Regions from separate parts of the Streptomyces sp. BPTC-684 genome, predicted to be linked through region 4. Evidence: riboswitches for the same ligand, from Rfam matches in the RefSeq annotation. Region 4 holds a riboswitch; each other region holds the start of a gene.

The links. A riboswitch is a leader RNA that binds a small molecule or an ion and turns the genes downstream of it on or off. The one in region 4 is predicted to bind cyclic di-AMP.
Region 1: another riboswitch for cyclic di-AMP. It lies ahead of QIY60_RS03405 (M23 family metallopeptidase); the one in region 4 lies ahead of QIY60_RS11870 (M23 family metallopeptidase).
Region 2: another riboswitch for cyclic di-AMP. It lies ahead of QIY60_RS00375 (M23 family metallopeptidase); the one in region 4 lies ahead of QIY60_RS11870 (M23 family metallopeptidase).
Region 3: another riboswitch for cyclic di-AMP. It lies ahead of QIY60_RS16620 (transglycosylase family protein); the one in region 4 lies ahead of QIY60_RS11870 (M23 family metallopeptidase).

The regions. Positions count from the first base shown of each region.
Region 1 is NZ_CP124863.1:777,059-782,858, forward strand. It holds gene QIY60_RS03395 (HPr family phosphocarrier protein) at 1-228, shown strand, start outside; gene QIY60_RS03400 (GntR family transcriptional regulator) at 441-1,118, opposite strand; gene QIY60_RS03405 (M23 family metallopeptidase) at 1,324-2,094, opposite strand; cyclic di-AMP (ydaO/yuaA leader) riboswitch at 2,108-2,268, opposite strand; gene QIY60_RS03410 (pitrilysin family protein) at 2,494-3,882, opposite strand; gene QIY60_RS03415 (pitrilysin family protein) at 3,879-5,231, opposite strand; gene QIY60_RS03420 (DNA topoisomerase IV subunit A) at 5,413-5,800, shown strand, end outside.
Region 2 is NZ_CP124863.1:77,473-83,272, reverse strand. It holds gene QIY60_RS00385 (tyrosine-protein phosphatase) at 1-341, opposite strand, end outside; gene QIY60_RS00380 (alpha-galactosidase) at 539-2,653, shown strand; cyclic di-AMP (ydaO/yuaA leader) riboswitch at 3,041-3,206, shown strand; gene QIY60_RS00375 (M23 family metallopeptidase) at 3,211-4,155, shown strand; gene QIY60_RS00370 (SGNH/GDSL hydrolase family protein) at 4,286-5,077, shown strand; gene QIY60_RS00365 (NAD-dependent epimerase/dehydratase family protein) at 5,144-5,800, opposite strand, start outside.
Region 3 is NZ_CP124863.1:3,739,629-3,745,428, reverse strand. It holds gene QIY60_RS16630 (septum formation initiator family protein) at 1-451, opposite strand, end outside; gene eno (phosphopyruvate hydratase) at 577-1,863, opposite strand; gene QIY60_RS16620 (transglycosylase family protein) at 2,179-2,859, opposite strand; cyclic di-AMP (ydaO/yuaA leader) riboswitch at 2,862-3,064, opposite strand; gene QIY60_RS16615 (transglycosylase family protein) at 3,324-4,310, opposite strand; gene QIY60_RS16610 (cytochrome P450) at 4,461-5,678, opposite strand; gene QIY60_RS16605 (nucleoside triphosphate pyrophosphohydrolase) at 5,744-5,800, opposite strand, start outside.
Region 4 is NZ_CP124863.1:2,668,142-2,673,941, reverse strand. It holds gene QIY60_RS11885 (GNAT family N-acetyltransferase) at 1-704, opposite strand, end outside; gene QIY60_RS11880 (hypothetical protein) at 822-1,115, shown strand; gene QIY60_RS11875 (PP2C family protein-serine/threonine phosphatase) at 1,221-2,369, shown strand; cyclic di-AMP (ydaO/yuaA leader) riboswitch at 2,525-2,673, shown strand; gene QIY60_RS11870 (M23 family metallopeptidase) at 2,736-3,764, shown strand; gene QIY60_RS11865 (aldo/keto reductase) at 3,856-4,800, shown strand; gene QIY60_RS11860 (PrsW family intramembrane metalloprotease) at 4,813-5,800, opposite strand, start outside.

The DNA.
Region 1 (5,800 bases), 1.9 Mb from region 4:
GCTTCCATCTTCGTCCGCGCCGCCACGGCCTCCGGCGTCCCCGTGACGATCGCCAAGGCCGACGGCAACCCGGTCAACGCCGCCTCCATGCTCGCGGTGCTCGGCCTGGGTGCGCAGGGCGGCGAGGAGATCGTGCTGGCTTCCGAGGCGGAGGGCGCCGAGGCGGCCCTGGAGCGCCTGGCGAAGCTCGTCGCGGAGGGCCTCGAGGAGCTCCCCGAGACCGTCTGACCGCATCCGGTCGGCCGAACGGCCCGGACCGGCGCGTCACCGCACTTCGCGAAAGGAGCCGCGGATCCTGAATTCAGGGTCCGCGGCTCCTTTCTATTCGGGTGGGATACACGACTGCGCGAGCCTCGTGCTCGCGCCGCCAATTCCCGCGGCGATTCCGGGCAGCGCAAAAGAACCCCGCCCCAGCACTCCCTTTGTATACGGCGACCCCGTTAAGCGCGGGCGCTCGCGGCGTTTACGGCATGTTGCGAAGTCCTCACGTCCACCGGGCGCCGCAGGCGATAGGCGGAAAACGCACGCTCGGCGTGGTGGGCCGCCAGCGACCTGGCCCGCTCCGCGTCGCCGCGTGCCACCGCGTCCACGAGCGCCCCGTGCTCCGCCCAGCACTCGGCGGGCAGCGCGGGCTGCTCCACCACGTACATCCAGGCGATCTTGTGCCGCAGCTGGGTGAGCAGCGCGATGAGGCCGGGGCTGCCGGAGGCCTGGGCGAGCGTCTCGTGGAACCAGACGCCCAGCGAGCGCAGATCCTCGCCCTGGGCCCGCCGGATGCGGTCCTGACCCAGCCTGACCAGGCCGCGCAGCACCTTGAGATGGGCCTCGGTGCGCCGGGCGGCGGCCCGCGAGGCGGCCAGCGGCTCCAGCATCGCGCGCAGTTCGAGCAGGTCGGCGGCCTCCTGCTCGGTCGGCTCGGCGACACAGGCCCCGGCGTGCCGGCGCGTGGTGACGAACCCCTCGGACTCCAGCGTGCGCAGCGCCTCGCGGACCGGGACGCGCGAGACCCCGTACCGCCGGGCGAGCACTTCCTCGGTGAGCCGGCTGCCGCGCGCGAAGAGCCCCGCGACGATGTCGTCGCGGATTGCCGTGCATACCGATTGCGCCGGAATGCGCATGACCGAACCTCCGCCTTAATCCCCGCGAAACGCGGTCGATCGACGCCTGTTCGGCGACTCTATTCCAGCGGCTGTTAATTCCCGGTGACATGCCGTATGCAATGCATATCTTTTGGCCACGGACGGCTCTCCGCATCCGGCCCGGACGCCGGAGCCCCCGGCGCGGGTGCGCCGGGGGCTCCGGTGGAACGTGCGGGGACGGCCGTCAGACGTTGACGCCGTGCGAGCGCAGATACGCGATCGGGTCGATGTCCGAGCCGTACGTCGGCGCCGTGCGGGCCTCGAAGTGGAGGTGCGGGCCGGTGGTGTTGCCGGTGTTGCCGGAGAGGCCGATCTGCTGGCCCGGCTCGACGCGCTGGCCGACGAAGACGCCGATGGACGACAGGTGGCCGTACTGCGTGTACGTGCCGTCGTTCATCCGGATCACGATGTTGTTGCCGTACGCGCCGCCCCAGCCCGCCTCGACGACGGTGCCCAGGCCGACGGCGTGCACCGAGGTGCCCTCGCCCGCATGGAAGTCGATGCCGGTGTGGCTGCCGGAGGACCAGATCGAGCCGCCGGTCTTGTAGCCGGTGGAGACGTAACCGCCGTCGATCGGGGCGACGAAGGAGTTGAGGCGCTTGCGCTCGGCCTCGCGGGCGGCGCGCTCCTTGGCCTCGCGCTCCTCCTTGGCCCTCGCCTCGGCCTTGCGCTTCGCCTCGGCGGCGGCGCGGGCCTTGTCGGCGGCGTGCTTCTGGGCGGCGGCCTGGGCGTCGATGCGGTCGGCGAGGGAGTCGCCGATCACGATGGCCTGGGTGATGCCGGTGTCCTCGACGGAGGCCGCGGCGGGCGCCGCGTTCTCGGCGGCCAGGGCCGGGGAGGCGAGGGTGCCCACGACGCCGGCGGTGGCGAGGGTGGCGATGCCCGCTATGTTCGCGCTCTTGCGCGACACGGCGCTCGGACGACGGTGTTTCCCGGTGGCACGGGTGAACGCCATGGAGAGGCGGTGTCCTTTCCTTCCATCTCGCCTACCGGGTTAGCTGACGGGTTCGGAGCTGGAAGGTCTCCTACGGGCCCCTCCGCGGGCGGAGGCGTCCGATTCACCCCAGGGACTGAGTGGGTCCCCGGCTCCCCTGGCTCGCGCCAGTTGGGGACTCGGCGATCGCTGTCCGGTGCCGCGGCTGCGACGGGTGGTGACGGACAGCCCGACCGACGCTAGACGGCCGATCTTTCAATCACCAAACAGACACGTCTTTTTGTAGCGCACGCCACATGACAGACAGGCAACCTCCCCAATAAACCGGACATAAGGGAGGACCCCGACGGCCACTCGGCCACCGGGGTCCTCACCCACCTCGTCCGCCCGCCTGCGGGACAGCCCCGGCGGGTGGCTCAATCAGCCCGCGACGACGGTGACTTCACCGATGCCGAGCGCCTTGACCGGCTCCTCGATCTGCGCCGCGTCACCGACCAGGACGGTCACCAGACGGTCCACCGGGAAGGCGCTGACGACCGCCGCGGTGGCCTCCACGGTGCCCGTGTCGGCCAGCCGCGCGTACAACTGCGCCTGGAAGTCGTCCGGGAGGTGCTGCTCGACCTGGTCGGCCAGCGTCCCGGCGACGGCGGCCGCCGTCTCGTACTTGAGCGGGGCCACGCCCACCAGGTTCTGCACGGCGGTCTCCCGCTCGGCGTCGTCGAGACCCTCGGCGGCGAGCTTGCGCAGCACCGTCCACAGGTCGTCGAGGGCCGGGCCGGTGTTGGGCGTGTCGACCGAGCCGCTGATGGCGAGCATGGCAGCGCCGGTGCCCTCCGCGCCGGAGCGCAGCACCTGTCCGTACGCCCGCACTCCGTACGTGTAGCCCTTCTCCTCGCGCAGGACGCGGTCCAGGCGGGAGGTGAGCGTGCCGCCCAGGCAGTACGTCCCGAGGACCTGGGCGGGCCAGACCCGGTCGTGGCGGTCCGGGCCGATCCGGCCGATCAGCAGCTGCGTCTGGACGGCGCCGGGCCGGTCGACGATGACCACGCGGCCGGTGTCGTCGGCGGTGACCGGGGGCATCGGGCGCTCCACGGCCGGGGTGCCGGTCCAGGCGCCCAGGGTGTCCGCCAGGACCGCGTCCAGGTCGGTGGCGCCCAGGTCGCCCACGACCACCGCGGTGGCCGCCGCCGGGCGTACGTACGCCTCGTAGAAGGCCCGCACCGCCGACGCGTCGATCCGCGTGACGGTCTCCTCGGTGCCCTGGCGCGGGCGCGACATGCGCGCGGTGGCCGGGAAGAGCTCCCTGGAGAGCTGCTGGGCGGCGCGGCGGGCCGGGTTGGCCAGCTCGTGCGGGATCTCGTCCAGGCGGTTGCGGACCAGCCGGTCGACCTCCGCGTCGGCGAACGCGGGGGCGCGCAGCGCCTCCGCGAGCAGGCCGAGCGCCTTGGGCAGCCGGGAGACCGGCACTTCGAGGGAGACCCGCACGCCGGGGTGGTCCGCGTGCGCGTCCAGGGTGGCGCCGCAGCGCTCCAGGTCGGCGGCGAACTCCTCGGCGGAGCGCTTGTCGGTGCCCTCGGAGAACGCGCGCGCCATGATCGTGGCGACGCCGTCCAGGCCCGCCGGCTCGGCGTCCAGCGGGGCGGCGAGGAAGATCTCGACGGCCACGACCTGCTGGCCGGGGCGGTCGCAGCGCAGCACGGTGAGCCCGTTGGGCAGGGTGGCGCGGCCGGGGGCGGGGAACGCCCAGGGACGCGCGGTGCCGGCGGCCGGCTGGGGGTGGAACTGCATGGTCACGCCGGTCTCGCTCACTGCTCTGCTCCCTTGGCGTCGGCGTCGGCCGCGTCATCTGCTTCGGCGGTCGTCGGCTCGTACACCAGCACCGCCCTGTTGTCCGGGCGCAGGGTGGCCCGGGCCACGTCCCGCACCTCCTCGGCGGTGATGTCGAGCACCCGGTCGACGGCGGTCAGGGCGAGCTGGGGGTCGCCGAACAGCACCGCGTACCGGCACAGTTCGTCGGCGCGGCCCGCGACCGTGCCGAGCCGGTCCAGCCACTCGCGCTCCAGCTGGGCCTGGGCGCGCTCCATCTCCTCGGCCGTGGGGCCCTCTTCGGCGAACCGGGCCAGCTCGTCGTCGACGGCCGACTCGATGTCGGGGACCTCGACGCCGCCGGACGTCTTCACGTCCAGCCAGCCGAGCGAGGGCGCGCCGGCCAGCCGCAGCAGGCCGAACCCGGCCGCCACGGCGCTCTGGTCGTGGCGCACCAGGCGGTTGTGCAGGCGGGAGGACTCGCCGCCGCCGAGGACGGTGAGCGCCAGGTCGGCGGCGTCGCACTCGCGCGTGCCGTCGTGCGGCAGCCGGTAGGCGGCCATCAGGGCGCGCGCGGGGACGTCCTCGTGGACGACCTCGCGCAGCTGCTCGCCGATGACGCCGGGCAGCGCGCCGTCGCGCGGCGGCTGCTTGCCGTCGTGGGTCGGGATGGAGCCGAAGTACTTCTCGATCCAGGCGAGGGTGCGCTCCGGGTCGATGTCGCCGACGACCGAGAGGACCGCGTTGTTCGGCGCGTAGTACGTACGGAAGAAGTTCCGGGCGTCCTCCAGCGTCGCCGCGTCCAGGTCGGCCATGGAGCCGATCGGCGTGTGGTGGTACGGGTGGCCCTCGGGGTAGGCAAGGGCGGTGAGCTTCTCGAACGCCGTGCCGTACGGCACGTTGTCGTACCGCTGGCGGCGCTCGTTCTTGACGACGTCGCGCTGGTTCTCCATGGACTCGTCGTCCAGGGCGGAGAGCAGGGAGCCCATGCGGTCGGCTTCCAGCCACAGCGCCAGCTCCAGCTGGTGCGTGGGCATGGTCTCGAAGTAGTTGGTGCGCTCGAAGCTGGTGGTGCCGTTGAGCGAGCCGCCCGCGCCCTGCACCAGCTCGAAGTGACCGTTTCCGTGGACCTGGTGCGAGCCCTGGAACATCAGGTGCTCGAAGAGGTGAGCCAGGCCCGTGCGGCCCTTGACCTCGTGGCGGGAACCCACGTCGTACCAGAGGCAGACCGCGGCGACCGGGGTCAGGTGGTCCTCGGAGAGCACCACGCGCAGGCCGTTGGCCAGCCGGTGCTCGGTCGCTGTCAGGCCGCCGGAGCCGGCCTGGGCGGTGGCCGTGTGACCCATGGGCATGTACGTCCCTTCGATCGCGGTGAAGAAGTCCTGCCACTGTATGCAAGCGCACCGACACCTGGCGAAGTTCCCGGGTCGCGGTCGGCGTTGTCAGTGGGACGGTCCACAATGGTCGGCGTCAGCAGCAGACCTTGTTGGTGGTCGCTAAGAAGAACTCGTTGGTGAAGGAGCCACAGCCGCGATGGCCCGCCGCAGCACGAAGACCCCGCCGCCGGACGATTTCGAGGAGAAGATCCTCGACATCGACGTCGTGGACGAAATGCAGGGCTCCTTTCTCGAGTACGCCTACTCGGTGATCTACTCGCGGGCCCTGCCGGACGCCCGCGACGGCATGAAGCCGGTCCACCGCCGCATCGTCTACCAGATGAACGAGATGGGCCTGCGCCCCGAGCGCGGCTACGTGAAGTGCGCGCGCGTGGTCGGCGAGGTCATGGGCAAGCTCCACCCGCACGGCGACGCGTCGATCTACGACGCGCTGGTGCGGATGGCTCAGCCCTTCTCCATGCGCCTGCCGCTGGTCGACGGCCACGGCAACTTCGGCTCGCTCGGCAACGACGACCCGCCGGCCG
Region 2 (5,800 bases), 2.6 Mb from region 4:
AGCTGGTTGATGTCGCCGTCGCGGACCATCTTCCAGAACTCGGCCCCGTCGGCGGGGTCCGTCAGCGGTATGTTCACATTGCGCACCCCCGGCAGGTCCACGTCCGGGCCCTCCAGCCTCTGGTCCGCCGCGTTGCGGAAGTCGAAGATGGTGTGCAGCCCCAGGGTGGCGAGGAAGGCCGCGTCCTGCTCGGTCGCGTGTGCCAGGTGGCCGCTGCGGAAGAGCCGTCCGTGCCGCAGCCGGCGGCCGTCCACGGTCGGCAGTCCGCCCACATCACGGAAGTTGCGCACCCCGGAGAGCTCGGGTTCGGTCGAAGGGATCTGCGGAGTCTGCTGCGTCACGTTGGCTCCTGATGTGGTTCGAAAAAAAGATCACGCCGCCTCGATCCGACGATACGACATGGGTTCCCGGGGCAATCATCTCGACGGCCGGACCGGAAGGCGACCCCCGCGCACCCGTTGCCCTCACGGGTGCGGCACCCCGATGCTGATGGTGGTGTTCGTGCCTGTGCGTACCTGTGCGGAACTGGGGGTCGGGGATGATCGAGACCGCGGACGGCGGACGGGTGTGGCTGCTCTCCGGCCGCACCAGTGGTTATGCGCTGCACCTCACGGACCACGGGGAACTCCTGCACCTGCACTGGGGCCCGCGGCTGGCCCTCGCCGACGCCGAGGCACTGGCAGCCCAGCCCCTCCCGCCCCACTGGCCCTTCGAGTCACCACTGGATGGTCAAGAGGAGTACGTGGTGGAGGGCGGGCCCCGTTTCGCGCGCCCCACGCTCTCCGTGCGCACCCCACAGACGCGCGGCACCGAGTGGACCTTCGCAGGCTCCGCGGTCGACGGCGACGAGCTGCGGCTGCGCTTCACCGACGCCGTGCACCGCCTTGGGCTCACCCTGCACTACCGGATGCGCGACGACGCCGACGTCGTCGAGCGCTGGGCGACTGTCGCCCACGAGGGCGCGGCCGGGGACCCGGACCTGGAGCTGCTGCGGGCCGACGCCGCCGTGTGGACGCTGCCGCTGCGCGACGGCTGGCGGCTCGGCCAGCTGCACGGCCGCTGGGCGGCCGAGTCCCGGCTCGTACGGGCCGAGCTCACGCCCGGCGACAAGGTGCTCGGCAGCCGCCGCGGCCACACCGGCCACCAGCACCTGCCCTGGGTCGCCCTGGACGCCGAGGGCGCCGCCACCGAGGAGGGCGGCGAGGTGTACGGGTGCGCGCTCGGCTGGTCCGGGTCCTGGCGCATCGCCGTACAGCACCTGCCGGACGGCCGGGTGCAGATCAGCGGCGGCGCCGGGTACGACGACTCCGGGTTGCTGTCGCTGGCGCCCGGCGCGTCGTACACCACTCCGGTCTTCGCCGGGCTGTGGAGCCCGGACGGCTTCGGCGGGGCCAGCAGGGAGTGGCACGCCTGGCAGCTGGCCCGGGTGATCCCGGGCGCCGAGCGGGTGCGGCCGGTGCTCTTCAACTCCTGGGAGGCCACCGGGTTCGCCATCTCCGAGCCGCAGCAGCGGGCGCTCGCGCACCGGGCGGCCGCGATGGGCGTCGAACTGTTCGTCATCGACGACGGCTGGTTCGGGGAGCGCACCCACGACGCGGCCGGGCTCGGCGACTGGACGCCCAACGCCGACCGCTTCCCCGGCGGCCTCAAGCCGCTCGCGGACGAGGTGCACGCGCTGGGCATGCGGTTCGGGATCTGGGTCGAGCCGGAGATGGTCAACCCCGACAGCGCGCTCTACCGGGCGCACCCGGAGTGGGCGCAGCACCAGAGCGGACGCCGGCGCACCGAGTTCCGCAACCAGCTGGTGCTCAACCTCGCCCGCCCGGACGTCCAGGAGTACCTCTGGGAGCAGTTGGACGGGCTCCTTTCGAGCGCGCCCGTCGACTATGTGAAGTGGGACTTCAACCGCTGCTTCACCGACGCGGGCTGGCCCGGCGAGGAGTATCCGCAGAAGCTCTGGATCGAGCATGTCCAGGCGCTGTACGGCCTGTTGGACCGGCTGCGGGCCGCGCACCCCTCGGTCGACTTCGAGTCCTGCTCGGGCGGCGGCGGCCGGATCGACCTCGGCATCCTCTCCCGTACGGACCAGGTATGGACCTCCGACAACACCGACCCGCTGGACCGGCTCGCCATCCAGGACGGCTTCAGCCAGCTGCACCCGGCCCGGGTGATGGCCGCCTGGGTCACCGACAGCCCCAACACCCAGCTCAACGGCCGCCGCAGCAGCCTGCGCTTCCGCTTCGTGAGCGCGATGGCCGGGGTGCTCGGCATCGGCGGGGACCTCACCCGGTGGAGCGAGGCCGAACTGGCCGAGGCGCGCGGGTGGGTGGAGCTGTACAAGGCGATCCGGCCGGTGGTGCAGCTCGGGGCCCAGTACCGGCTGCGGCCGCCGCGCGGCGGGCTCAGCGCCGTCCAATACGTGCGCGGCGACGACATCGTGGTCCTCGCCCACCTCCAGGCCCAGCACTACGGGGAGCGGCCCCAGGCCGTGCGGTTGCGCGGCCTGGACCCGGCGGCGGCCTATCGGTGCCTGGACACCGGGGCCGTACACAGGGGAGCGGTATTGCTGCACCGGGGTCTGGACACCGGGCTGCGGGGCGATCTTGATGCGGCGGTGTTCCGTTTCCGGCGGCTGGGCGCGCACCCGGCATAAGGAATTCGCGCTCTTGGTGAGGGAAGGAGCCCTATCGGGATGCACTGACCGAAACTGGACAGAGTGGGGCGATAAGTGGCGTGAAGGGGTGAATGGGTTGGAGCTTTCGCCCGGATTGGGCGATTTGATGATGCCTGTCCATCTCTCCGACGGGAAAAGGAAGTTGCCCGTGAGCAGCGTCATATCCGTGACGTTCCGTGGTGGCGGCCCCGAATGAATTCCCCCGTGCGGCGGGGCGTGTTGGGAATTCCGGTCGACGCAGGGTGACCGCAATTCCCGGCTGAATTCCCGGCCGGGAATGCCGAAGGCGAATGGGCACTTGTCGTGGCCCGCCGGGCTCGCTTACGGTCACCGCAATCCGGGTGGACCGCCGAATCCTGCCACCGCTCGGAATCCGCACCCATCCACGTGTGGCAGGAGCGGGGGACCCAGGTAAGCGCCGTCCGGAGTTCCGGCACGGCTCGGGGTGAAGCCGGAGCACCGCACGCGGTGCCCGGCCGGGCAGCTCCAGCCCGAACCCGACAGCTCACCTCGCAGGCGCCGGAGAGGAATCCGCCATGCCCGCGAAGGGTAAGCACCGCCGTCCCAAGTCCAGCCCGATATCCCGGGGCATGGTCGCCGCCGGTACGGGCGGCGCCGCGCTCGCCATCCCGCTGCTGGGCGCCACCGGCGCGCACGCCGCGGTGAAGACCGCCGCCCCCGCCGCCGCCCCGCAGCAGGCCGCCCGCACCTTCGCCGCCGCTCCGGCCGCCGCCCCGCAGGCCGCGCCCACCACGTACAAGGTCAAGAGCGGCGACTGTCTGTCGCAGATCGCCGAGGACCACCGGCTCGGCGGCTGGCAGCGGCTCTACAAGGACAACCGTGAGGTCGTCGGCTCCGACCCGTCGCTGATCCGCCCGGGCATGAAGCTCGTCCTCGGCGCGAAGGCCACGGGCGGCGCCACCTCGCACGGCTCCGCCAAGACGAGCGGCTCGCACGACTCCGGTACGAAGGCGTCGGCCACCCGCACGTCGAAGTCGTCCCGGGCCGCCTCCGCCCCCGAGGCGTCCACCGCCGACACCGCCCCGTCCACCACCGCGAACCAGGGCTCCGCCTCCGGCTTCAGTGCACCGCTCGACAGCGTGAGCATTGGCACCCCGTACCGCATGGCCGGATCCATGTGGTCCAGCGGCTACCACACGGGCGTCGACTTCGCGGCCGAGACCGGCACCACGGTGAAGGCCGTCGGCGCGGGCACGGTCGTCTCGGCCGGCTGGGGCGGCGCATATGGGAACCAGGTGGTCATCCGGCACGCCGACGGCATGTACTCCCAGTACGCCCACCTCTCGCAGCTCTCCGTCTCGGCCGGGCAGACCGTGGCCGAGGGCCAGCAGCTGGGGCTCTCCGGCGCCACCGGCAACGTCACCGGGCCGCACCTGCACTTCGAGATCCGCACCACGCCCGACTACGGCTCGGACGTCGACCCGCTCGCCTATCTCCGTCGGCAGGGCGCGAGCCTCTGACGGGCGTTGCCACGTCCGTAATTGGCGTGTATTCCCGCTGCGGGGATCTGACCGGGTGGTCTATATCACCCACCGTCAACCCCTCCTTACGGTCGCGTAGGTCACACCCGTAAGGGAAAGATATGGTCTCGTGGCAGACGATTCGAGATCATTCAACAGCGGTACGTTCGGGTCGTACACGGCGATCGGCGACAGCTTCACGGAAGGCGTCGGCGACCCCGGCCCGGACGGGGCGTTCGTCGGCTGGGCGGACCGGTTCGCCGTGCTACTGGCAGACCAGCGACCGGAGGGGGCCTTTCGCTACGCCAATCTCGCTGTCCGCGGCAGGCTCCTCGACCAGATCGTCGAGGAGCAGGTGCCGCGGGCCAAGGAGCTCGCGCCCGACCTGGTGAGCTTCTGCGCGGGCGGCAACGACATCATCCGGCCGGGCAGCGACCCGGACGACGTGGCCGAGCGCTTCGAGCGCGCCGTGGCCGACCTGAAGAGCGCGATCCCGACGGTCATGGTGACCACCGGGTTCGACACGCGCGGGGTGCCGGTCTTCAAGCATCTGCGGGGCAAGGTCGCCACGTACACCGCGCACGTGCGCTCCATCGCGGACCGCTACGGGTGCCCGGTGCTCGACCTGTGGTCGCTCAAGTCCGTGCAGGACAGGCGGGCGTGGGACGAGGACCGGCTGCACCTGTCGCCGGAGGGGCACACCCGGGTCGCGCTGCGCGCCGCCCAGGTGCTGGGGCTGCCGATCCCGGCCGACCCGGACCAGTCGTGGCCCCCGCTGCCGCCGCGCGGCACCCTGGAGGTGCGGCGCGACGACATCCACTGGGCGCGCGAGCACCTGGTGCCGTGGATCGGACGACGGCTGCGCGGCGAGAGCTCGGGCGACCACGTGGAGCCGAAGAGGCCTGACCTGCTGCCGCTCTGACGGTCCATCAGGTTCTGCTCCATCTCCTGACGGACCGTCGCACGGGTGGCTCGCCGCACGTACGGCCTAGCCGTGCAGCAGCTTGCGTTCCGTCTCCGGGTCGAGGCCGACCCGGGGGCGGTCCGGCCGCTGCGGCGGCTCGCCGCCGATCGACTGGAGCCAGGCCCAGGTGTCGGCGACCGTCTCCTCGACGGGACGGCAGCGCAGCCCCGAGAGCACGGCCTTCCACACGTTCGAGCCGTGCATCGTGCCGTGCAGCTCGCCCGGCGGGATCCACACGGGCAGGTGGTTCCACGGCTCGACCCCGGCGGCCAGGATCGGCTCCGGGTCCGTCCAGCGCAGCTCGGCGCCGCCGCCGGTGACCCGGGCGCACGCCTCAAGGAGCTCGCCCATGGTGGTGTGGTCCGGCGGGGAGACCAGGTTGTACGGGCCGCAGAGCCCGAAGTCGGCCGCGCTGACGATCCACTCCGCCAGGTCCCGGGCGTCGATGAACTGGACCGGCAGATCGCGCGGCCCCGGCGCGAGCACCTCGCCGCCGCGCGCCATGCGCCCCAGCCACCACGGCAGCCGCCCGATGTTCTCCCACGGGCCGAGGATCAGCCCCGCGCGCACCAGGAGCGAGCGGTCCGGGCCGAACTCCTGGACGGCGGCCAGCTCGCCGCCGCGCTTGGCCTGCGCGTAGGCCACCTCGTCCCCGTCGTCGGGGGAGCCGTCGACCGGCGT
Region 3 (5,800 bases), 1.1 Mb from region 4:
CCACGCCGTCCCAGAGGTTCTGGTGCCAGGGGCGGCCGGTGGCGGCCTTGCCGTCGCGGTGGCCCTTGCCGGCCGACGGGTCGGTCACGGTGTAGCCGGTCTCGCCCGGAAACTGCATGTGCAGGTGCTCACGGGCCAGCCGCTTGACGTACGCGTCGTCCTGGAGCCGCGCCTTCTCGTCGCGCAGCCGCTCGACCTGCGTAGCCGCGTCGTGCTCCTTGCGGCGCTGCTCGGCGATGTCGCCGCGCTGCGACACGTACTGGCGCATCGGGTACGCGAGGGCCACCACCAGCGAGCACATCACCAGGGCGAGCAGGGCGGCCCGCCCGGTGAGCCGGGAGCGGCGGGCCTGGCGCTTGGTCTGGGAGCGGTAGACCCGGGCCGCGGTCTGCTCGCCGAGCACCTTGAGCCGGGCGGCGGTGGAGAACCGGTCCCGGTTGCCCTTGGCCATTCGCCCCGCTCCCCTCACGTACGTACAACGTCCCCGGACACGGTACGGGACCGGGGCCGGGGACGTATGTACGACAGGGCGGTCTGCCCATGTCAGGACTGCTCAGCTGGTCAGCTGGCCTGGGATCAGCCCTTGAAGCGCGGGAACGCGCTGCGGCCCGCGTACACCGCCGCGTCGTCGAGGATCTCCTCGATGCGCAGCAGCTGGTTGTACTTGGCGACGCGGTCCGAGCGGGCCGGGGCGCCGGTCTTGATCTGGCCGCAGTTCACCGCGACGGCGAGGTCGGCGATGGTGACGTCCTCGGTCTCGCCGGAGCGGTGGGACATCATGCACTTGAAGCCGTTGCGCTGGGCCATCTCGACGGCGTCCAGGGTCTCGGTCAGCGAACCGATCTGGTTGACCTTGACGAGCAGGGCGTTGGCGGAGCCCTCCTCGATGCCGCGGGCCAGGCGCTCCGGGTTGGTGACGAAGAGGTCGTCGCCGACGATCTGGACCTTGCTGCCCAGCTTGTCGGTGATGACCTTCCAGCCGGCCCAGTCGTCCTCGTACAGCGGGTCCTCGATGGAGACCAGCGGGTACGCGGAGACGAGCTCCTCGTAGTACTCGGTCATCTCGGCGGCCGAGCGGGACTGGCCCTCGAACTCGTACTTGCCGTCCTTGTAGAACTCGGACGCGGCGACGTCGAGCGCGAGCGCGATGTCCTTGCCCGGGGCGTAGCCGGCCTCCTTGATGGCCTCAAGGATGAGGTCGAGGGCGGCGCGGTTGGACTCCAGGTTCGGGGCGAAGCCGCCCTCGTCGCCCAGGCCGGTGGACAGGCCCTTGCGCTTCAGGACGGCCTTGAGGGTGTGGTAGACCTCGGCACCCCAGCGCAGCGCCTCGGAGAAGGACTCCGCGCCGATCGGGGCGATCATGAACTCCTGGATGTCGACGTTGGAGTCGGCGTGCGACCCACCGTTGAGGATGTTCATCATCGGAACGGGCAGCAGGTGCGCGTTCGGGCCGCCCAGGTAGCGGAACAGCGGCAGGTCGCTGGCCTCGGAGGCGGCGTGGGCGACGGCGAGCGAGACGCCGAGGATGGCGTTGGCGCCGAGCGAGCCCTTGTTGTCCGTGGCGTCCAGGTCGAACATCGCCTGGTCGATCAGGCGCTGCTCGGTGGCGTCGTAGCCGACGAGCTCCGGGCCGATCTGCTCGATCACGGCGAGGACGGCCTTCTCGACGCCCTTGCCCTGGTAACGGCTGGGGTCGCCGTCGCGGAGCTCAATGGCCTCGAAGGCACCGGTGGAGGCACCCGAGGGGACGGCGGCACGGCCGGTGCTGCCGTCGTCGAGGCCGACCTCGACCTCGACCGTGGGGTTGCCTCGGGAGTCCAGGATTTCCCGGGCTACGACGACGTCGATGGACGGCACGAGCATCTCCTTCTGGGATGTGACGCGAATACGCCGGGCCGCGTGGTCCGGCACCCCTGAGCCTAACCGCCTCCGGGGCATCGGCCAGCCGACCGACCGGCTCGTGGGACGAAACGGGGGGCAAAATGTTCCCGAACAAAACAATCCCCCGTGCCGGGGGCGGGACGGGACGGGTTCAGCTTTCAGCTGAGTGGATCACCTGCGGCCCGGTGGGGGCTGGTCGCGCAGTTCCCCGCGCCCCTGATGCATAAGGGGCGCGGGGAACTGCGCGCTCAGCCAGCCACGGTCCGCAGACGAAAACCGGGCCGAAAAAGGTCGCGCCTAGCTCAGGTGGAGCTGCTGGTCCACGTAGATCAGGTTCGCGTCCTTCACCACGTCCTTGTTCAGCTCGAACAGCTTCTGCCAGCCGCCCTTCACGCCGTGCGCCGCCGCGATGGAGCCGAGCGTGTCGCCGGCCTTCACCTTGTACTCGCCGGTGCCGGTCTTGACCGGGGCCGGGCGGGACTCGCCGCGCGAGGCCGGCGCGGACTCGCGCTTCGGGGCCGGGGCGGCCTTGGGGGCGGCCTTGGGCGCGGCCTTCTTCGGGGTCGTGGAGGAGCCGGACGTGTCCACGTTCGGGGACGCGCCACCGGCCGTCAGGTTGCCCGCACCGGCGCAGGACCAGGCACCCGGCCCCTGCATCGCGAGCAGCTTCTCGGCGGTGGCGATCTGCTGGCCCTTGGTGGCCAGGTCGGCACGGGAGGCGTACTGCGTGCCGCCCGCCGCGGCCCAGGAGGACTGCGAGAACTGCAGGCCGCCGTAGTAGCCGTTGCCGGTGTTGATGGACCAGTTGCCGCCGGACTCGCACTGGGCGACCGCGTCCCAGGTGGAGACCGAGGCGGCGGAGGCGGAGCCCGCGGCCATCAGCGGGGCGGCGACGGCCGCACCGGTGACACCGGCGAGCGTGGCGACGCGGACGGCCTTGGACGGGCGACGGTGCTTGCCCTTGCCGGAAAGCAGCATGGAGTTCTCCTCACCGACGCCTGCGAGGTGAGCTGTCGGGTTCGGGCGAGTGAGTGGCCCGGCCGCGCCCCGAAAGGCGCGTCTTCACCCCAAGCCGGTCCCGCAAGCCGTCTCGTACGTCTCGCCGCATTGGCGTACGTCCCTCAACGGCCGGGCCCGGCGCTTACCTTGGGTCCCCCGCTCCTGCCTACGGCGCATCGAGCGTCGACTGTTCCCCGCGACCGGCGGCAGGATTCGGCGTTCCCGGTCGAAGGGGCCCGTGGTGACGAGCGCTCCGACCGTAAACACACCAACCCCTGATGTTCAAAGGGGCACATCGGGGAGAAATCGCCCCCGACGCCCCTTCCACAACACCCGTTTCCGCAGGTCGGGGGCTTATCGCCCGTACCGGACCGACGGGACGCGCCAGTTGACGGAAAGAGACCCATGTCTCACTTACGCAGAAGTGGACATAGGCCCCTGAACTACCCCTTGGCCGGGGCCGGGTTGTCCGTCTTTGTCGGGTTCTTTGTCGGGTCCAGATCAAGGCTCTGGCCGGGCAGGATGAGGTTCGGATCGGTGCCGATCGTCTTCTCGTTCGCCTTGTAGAGCGCGGACCAGCCGCCCTCGACCTTGTGCGAGCGCGAGATGTCCCACAGGTTGTCGCCGGGGCGGACGGTGTAGTCGCCGCCCTCGGTGAGCGCGTCACCCGCCTCACGTGAGTCGGCGTCACCTCGCGAGGCGTGCCGCCCCGATTCATGGGAGTTGTCCGTATTGCCCGGCTCGGTGGTCGCGGGGGTGCCGCTCTCGGCCGGGTCGGGCGTGCCGCGGTGCTTGCCGCCGGAGGCGGCGTCCGGGGAGCCGGTGGCCGGGCTGGAGGGCGTCGTGGACCCGGGCTTGCCGCTCGCGCCCGTGGACGGCGCGGACGGCGTCGTGGACGGCTTGGGAGCGGTGGAGGCCGAGCCGGACGGCTTCGCGGGCGCCGGAGCCGTCTTGGCGGGCGCGGACGGAGTCGCGGCGTCCGGGGTCGCCGCCCCCTCCTCCGAGGGGACGTACGGCGAGGGCGTGGCGCCCGGGTCGACGGACGGCGCACCGGCGCCCGAGGTGAGCCCGGAGACCGCCGAGCAGCTTGTGAAGGCCTTGGGGCCCTTCGCCGCGAGCACCTTCTCGCCGACGGCTATCTGCTGCGCGCGGCTGGCCAGGTCGGGCCGCTCGGCGTACGCCGTACCGCCGTAGGCCTGCCAGGTCTCCTGCGAGAGCTGGAGCCCGCCGTACAGGCCGTTGCCGAAGTCGGCGCTCCACGCGCCGCCGCTCTCGCACTCCGCGACGCGGTCCCACGTGGTCGCGGAGGCGGCGTTCGCACCGCTCGCCGCGAAGAGCGGAAGGGCGAGGGCCGAGCCGGTCACCCCCGCCGCGACGACGAGTGCGGGAGCCTGGCGGGGTCGGCGGTGCCGTCCGTTCCCGGAGCGCATGCTGTGGCCTTCCGTGTGACTACGTCTGTGACTGACGAGCCGGACGTTGAGCCCGGTTCCCGAGTCGAGGGGTGAACGTAGCCGTACTCGAACGCTTGTCACAAGTCGATGCACCCGCGATAACGCCAAAGTCACAGTTATGACGGATCGTCAGTTCTGGTGGGGTGTGAACTCGACCGGAAGCGTGCGCAGTCCGCGCATGATGAGCCCGCCGCGCCAGCGCAAATCGGCAGGATCCGCCCCGAGCCGCAGGTCAGGAAGGCGGCGCAACAGGGTGGCCAGCGCGGTCTTCGCCTCCAGGCGGGCGAGCGGTGCGCCCAGGCAGTAATGGATGCCGTGGCCGTAGCCGAGGTGCTGGTTGTCACGGCGGCCGAGGTCGAGCGCGTCGGGGTCGCGGAACCGCTCGGGGTCGCGGTCGGCGGAGGCGAGGACGACGAGCACCGGGTCGCCGGCGGCGATGTCCTGACCCCCGATCGTCAGCGGCCGGGTGGCGAACCGCCAGGTCGCGAGCTCCACGGGCCCGTCGTAGCGCAGCAGTTCCTCGACGCCGGTGTCCAGCAGGTCCAACTCCCCGGCCGCGAGCGAGGCCTGGAGCCGCTCGCGCTGGTCCGGGTTGCGCAGCAGCGCGTACACGCCGTTGCCGATGAGGTTCACGGTCGTCTCGAAACCGGCGAACAGGAGGATGAAGGCCATCGCGGCGGCCTCGTTCTCGGTGAGGTGCTCGCCGTGGTCGCTGGCGCGGATGAGGCCCGAGATGAGGTCGTCGCCGGGGTTCTCCCTCTTCCGGTGGATGAGTTCGAGCAGGTACCCGCGCATCTTCTTGACCGAGCGGGCCACGCCGCCGCGCGGGCCGCCGCCGTGCCGGATCATCATCCCGGCCCAGTCGCGGAAGTCGTCCTGGTCCTCGCGCGGCACGCCGAGCAGGTCGCAGATGGCGTAGATGGGCAGCGGGAAGGCGAACTCGTGGATGAGGTCGGCCGTCCCCTCCGCCGCGAACCGGTCGATGAGCTCGTCGGTCAACTCCTGTACCCGGGGCGCGAATTCGGCGACCGTACGGGGAGTGAACGCCTTCGACACCAGCCGCCGCAGCCGGGTGTGGTCCGGCGGGTCGATGTTGAGCAGATGCGTCATCAGATCGGCCTTGCGCTCGCCCGGAATGCCGGTCTTGCCCTTGGCGTGCGCGGGCTCGTCGTGGTGCGCGGGGTTCTTGGAGAGCCGCTGGTCGGCGAGCGCCTGCTTGGCGTCCGCGTACCGCGTCACGAGCCAAGCCTCGACCCCGCTGGGCAACTTGGTCCAGTGCACGGGCGAATGCTCCCGCAGCCACCCGTAGACGGGGTACGGGTCGGTGGCGAACTCCCAGGTGAACATCTCGGGGGTGGACGGGTTCCCGGGCGCGGGGTCCTGGCCGGGCGGGGTCGAGGGGCTCACCGCCGTCAGGCCCCTTCCGCCGTGCGGATCGCGTCCCGGTACGCGCGGGCCGCCGCGCGCAG
Region 4 (5,800 bases):
AAGCCCAGGTCCTCGTACAGGCGTATCGCCGCGTCATTGGCGCCGTCCACCATCAGGCCCGCCGTCCCGTGCGCGGCCAGCGCCTCGGCGAGCACCTTGGCGACGACCGTACGGGCCAGGCCCCGGCCCCGCGCCGACGGGTGCACGGCGACCCCCGCGAGCAGCCCGACCTCGGGGGACGACCAGGCGAGCGCGGCGACGGCGGTGAGGCGGCCCGCGTCGTCCCGGGTGCCCGCCCACCGCTCGACGCCCGGCGCGCCCGGCAGCGCGTACGAGCCGGGGAAGGCCTCGGCGAGCAGCGCGGTGATCTCCTCGGCGTCGTCGTCCGCCAGCCAGCACGCCTTGCCCTCGTCCGCCGCGCCCGCCTCGGTGGGCGACAGGGGGCGGGTACGGCCCATCCAGCCGAACGCGGCCACCGTGCGCAGCTCCGGCAGTGCCTCCACCAGCGCCCGCACGGTCGTCTCGTCGCCGAGCGGGCGGTAGGACGGGCCGGTCTCGGCGAGCACCGAGGCGACCAGCGGGGCCAGCGACCCGACGGGCCCCGAGACGGCCAGCCGGTCGTGGCGGGACAGATCGGGGGCGGCGACGGCGAAGGCGCGGCCGTCCTCGCTCGCCCAGGCGCGGGAGGGCCCGGTCAGGCCCTGGGCGGCCCACAGGAGCGGCGGGTCGGACGGCAGGGCGGCGGTCGAGCGAAGTTCGTGCATGGGCCACGAGCCTGCGGTCGGCCTTCGCGCGACGTCAAGTTCCGGCGTGCGGGTCGTGAAGCGCCCAGCGGCACCTCACCGGCCGAGAGATGTACGTCAAGTAGTCTCACGGATGCTATGCGTGACCACATGGCGGGGCTGCTGCGAGCGGCGAGGCGGCGGAAGGTGCCCGCCGTGCCGCTGTTCGTCGCCCTGTGCGCGCTGCTGATGTGTCTGTCCCTGCCGCTGTCGCTGCCCCTGTCGCCGGCCGCGCCCTGGGTGACCGCCCCCTCGTACACGAAGGGCGGCGTCCCCTCCGTCCACGGCGCCCCGGCGGCCCGACGCCATGCCCGGGGGACCTGTGTACGGGGCCGGGCCGGGCCCCGCAGGTGCCGGGCGCGGCTGATCGCGACGGGCGCGGAGCGCCACTGAGGCCGCACCCGGTTGGCCGAGGTGAGGTCGCCGCTGGCGGAGAGGCCCGGCACCCTGGGTGGGGCGCGGAACGCCGCTGCCCTGCGGACGGGCTGGAGGCCACGGGTGCGGCAGCGATCGGACGGCGGCGGCCGGGACGGCTCCCGGCGCCTCGCCCTGGTGCGCGTGCTGCCCGCGCTGCTCCTGGTCGTCGGGGTCGTCCTCGACGTGGCGACGCCGCCCGATCTGACCGCCGCCGCCCTCTTCGCGGCCGCGCCCCTGATCGCGGCCCCCTTCTTCGGACCGGTCGGCACCGCCGTCGCGGGTGCGTCGGCGGTCGGGGCGGTGCTGGTCACGGAGTATCTGCACGACATCCCCAGCACCGGCGAGGCGGTCAGCGAGCTGTTCACCGTCACCACCGTCGGCGCGCTCGCCCTCTTCATCAACCGCATGCTGCGGCGCAGCGGTGAGCGGCTCGCCTCGGCCCGGGTCATCGCGGAGACCGCCCAGCGCGCCGTGCTGCCGACGCCCGCCGAGCGCATCGGGGGCCTCCAGGTGGCCGCGCGGTACGAGGCGGCCCAGGCCGACGCGTTCATCGGCGGGGACCTCTTCGCCGTCCAGGACACGCCGTACGGGGTGCGCCTGGTCGTCGGGGACGTGCGCGGCAAGGGGCTTGAGGCGGTGGAGGCGGTGGCCGTGGTCATCGGGGCGTTCCGGGAGGCGGCCGAGCAGGAGGCGACCCTGGAGGCCGTGGCCGGGCGCCTGGAGCGCGCGCTGACCCGGGAGGGCACCCGGCGCGACGGCCTGGACGCCGTCGAGGGGTTCACCACGGCCGTGCTCGCCGAGATCCCGCGCGGCGCCGGGCCCGTACGACTGGTGAACCGGGGTCACCCCGAGCCGCTGCTGCTCCACGCCGACGGGGCCCTGGACGCGCTCACCCCGTCCGACCCTGCGCTGCCGCTGGGGATGGCGGAGCTGGGGGTGTGGCCGGACCGGGCGGAGGCGTACCCCTTCCCGGCCGGGGCGACGCTGCTCTTCTACACCGACGGCCTCTCCGAGGCGCGCTCGGTGGAGCCGCCGGGAGTCTTCTACGACCCGCACGAGCGGCTGCGCGGCCGGATCTTCCCGGGCCCCGACCGGGTCCTGGACGCGTTGGTCGACGACGTGCGCAGACATACGGGCGGGGGCGCCAGCGACGACATGGCGCTGCTCGCGGTGGGGCGGCCCGGGGTGCGGCAGCCGGAGCGGCGGCGGACGATGCCGGTGGTGCCGTGACCGTACGTAGTCGAACGGCATCCCTGTGCATAACAATTGACACACCGTCAACTCTTGCCCCCGACGATCAGGGGGAACCGCTTGGAATCCGGTCCCCCTGTCTATTAACGTTCGATAACGCAGCGCGGTCGTCCCAGCCGTCGCAGAGGCGGCACCGTGCGCACGCGCCGAATCCCGAAAGGGAACCGGGGAACCACCAACTTGGGGTGAATCGGGCACCTTTGCACCTTCGAAGAGGTGCCCGTAGGAGACCTTCCTGCTCCGAACCCGTCAGCTAACCCGGTAGGCGAGAAGGAAGGAAAGGAGTGCGCCTCCGTGGCGTCCAACGAGCCTGCCCTCGGCACCCCGCCGGTTTCCCCCGTCTCCCTGTACGGGACCGCGCCCAGTGACACCGAGGTGTGGGAGGAGTGGAACCCCACCGAGGAATCGGTCGCCACCCGCGGCCGGCACCGGGTCGTCAAGCAGCGCGGCGGGCTCGCCCGCAGCTCCACCGTCCTCGGCGTCGGCGTCATCGCGGCCGTCGGCGCGGGCGGCATGGCCAGCGCGCAGAGCAAGCCGCCGGTCTCCATATCCCTGCCCGACTCGGTCGCGGACAACCTGCCCGACGTCAAGTCCCTGCCGGGCGTGGGCACGCTGATATCCGACATCGCGGGCGACGACGAGAAGCCCGACACCTCCCCGGCCGCCCAGGCCGACAAGGCCGTCGCGAGCGCCCCCCTCACCATGGCGGGCGTCTCCCGGGCCGACGCGGAGCAGGGCGCCACCGGCGCCGGCGAGGCCCTGCGCGCCCGCATCCTCCAGCAGGCCGAGCAGCAGCAGAACGACGCCGAGGCCGAGGCGAAGGCGACCGCCGAGAAGGCCGCGGCCGTGAAGGCGGCGTCCGAGGCGAAGGCCGCGCAGAGCGCCGCCGAGCAGAAGGCGGCGGCCGAGAAGAAGGCCGCCGAGGAGGCCGCCGCCAAGAAGGCGGAGGAGGAGCGGCTCGCCGAGCTCGCCAAGAGCTTCTCGCTCCCGGTCGCCTCGTACACGATCACCTCGACGTTCGGCGAGGCCGGCTCGATGTGGTCCTCCGGCCACCACACCGGACTCGACTTCGCCGCCCCCACCGGCACCCCGCTCAAGGCGATCCACGGCGGCACGGTCAAGTCGGCGGGCTGGTCCGGTTCGTACGGCTACCGCACGGTCATCGAGCTGGAGGACGGCTCGGAGCTCTGGTACTGCCACCAGTCCTCGATCGCGGTCAGCGCGGGCCAGAAGGTGACGACCGGCGAGACGATCGGCCGCGTCGGCGCCACCGGCAACGTGACGGGCCCGCACCTGCACCTGGAGGTGCACACCCCGGGCGGCACGGGCATCGACCCGATGGCGTGGCTGCAGTCGAAGGGCCTGAACCCGTAGGACGTGCGCGTGTGGGGCGGGGGCGCCTCGGGCAGGGGCTCCTCGGGCGGGGGCGCGGAATAGCCGTGCCCCGCCCGCCCGTTCACTCCCCATGACCTCTCTGCGCCCCCTAGGCTCCTCCGACCTCTCCGTCTTCCCGCTCGCCCTCGGCGGCAACGTCTTCGGCTGGACCGCCGACGAGGCCGCGTCGTTCGCGGTGCTCGACGCGTACTCCGCCGCGGGCGGCAACTTCGTGGACACCGCCGACACGTACTCGTCGTGGATCCCCGGCAACAAGGGCGGCGAGTCCGAGGAGATCATCGGCAAGTGGCTGGCCGCGCGCGGCAACCGCGCGGACGTCGTCGTCGCCACGAAGGTCGGCGGGCACCCGGAGTTCAAGGGGCTCGCGGCTCCCACCATCAAGGCCGCCGCCGAGGCGTCGCTGCGCCGGCTCGGCACGGACTACATCGACCTGTACTACACGCACTTCGACGACGAGTCCGTCCCGGTCGAGGAGATCGTCACCGCCCTCGACCAGCTGGTGCGGGAGGGCAAGGTACGTGCCGTCGCCGCCTCCAACATCTCCCCGGAGCGGCTCCAGGACTCGCTGGACTTCTCCGACCGCGAGGGCCTGGCCAAGTACGTCGCCCTCCAGCCGCACTACAACCTGGTCTCGCGCGGCACCTACGAGGGCGCCCTCCAGGACACCGCCGGCCGCTCGGGCCTGGCCGCCGTCCCCTACTTCGCGCTCGCCTCCGGGTTCCTCACCGGCAAGTACCGCCCGGGCCAGGACGTCGAGAGCGCGCGGGCCGGGAGCGCCGCCAAGCACCTGGAGACCGACCGGGGCGCGAAGGTGCTGGCCGCGCTCGACCGCGTCGCGCAGGCGCACGACGCCGAGCCCGCGAGCGTCGCGCTGGCCTGGCTGGCCGCCCAGCCGACCGTGGTCGCCCCGATCGCCTCGGCCCGTACGGTCGAGCAGCTGCCCGCGCTCCTCGCGGTCGCCGACCTGGAGCTCACGGACGCGGAGCTGAGCGAGCTGAAGACCGCGTCGGCGTAGGCGTCGGCCGCCTCAGCGCAGATAGGGGTTGTACGGGGAGGAGGACCGGTCGTGTCCGTACGGGGCCTGGTGTCCGTACGGCGGCCGGTGCCCGTAGGGGTACGGCTGGGGCGGGATCCAGAGGCGGCCCGCCGCGCCCGCCGCGTAGAGCAGCGCGGGTCCGGCCACCGCACGGCGCTCCCACAGGTGGTGCAGCAGCTCCTGCTCGCGGGCCGTGAAGTCCGGGCCCGCCTGGGCGCGGCGGGCCCGGCGGCGCAGGAACGCCAGGGCCGTCGCGAACGCCTCGTACTCCGCGACCGTCCGCGCCGCCCGCTTGCCCCCGTAGGTGCGGTAGGCGAAGTCGCGGGCCATCGAGCGGGCCCGCATCGAGGAGAGCGCGAGTGGTTCGGCCGGGCCCAGCCAGCCCGCCGCCGCGTACGCGGGCAGCTCGGCCGCGACCGTGCGCAGCTCCCGCTGGCGGCTCCAGATCGCCAGCCAGGTGAGCAGGCCGAAGACGGGGACCATGAACGCGGCGTAGACGAGGTAGAAGCCGTACGTCCCGAACGACGACGAGCCGTTCCACAGCGCGTGCATCCCCATCGCGGACAGCAGGCCCAGCACCGGCAGACCGATCCGGCGCCGGCGGCTGCCCGGTACCGCCAGCGCCGCCGCCCCGAATCCGATGCCGGTGCACACCGTGAACAGCGGGTGCGCGAACGGCGACATCACGATCCGTACGAAGAAGGTCGCCGCGGTCGTCGAGGAGAGGCCCGCGGTGTGGCTGACCTGGTCCTCGCCGAAGGCGTTGCCCAGGTAGAGGATGTTCTCGGTGAAGGCGAAGCCGGTCGCGGTGAAGCCCGCGACGACGACGCCGTCGACTATCCCCTTGAAATCCCGTCTCCGGAACAGGAAGAGCAGCAGCACGGCCGCCGCCTTGGCGCTCTCCTCGACTATCGGCGCGATGACGGTCGCGCCGAGGTGGTCGGCGGAGGACGGGTCGGCGGTCGCGGTGGCTATCCAC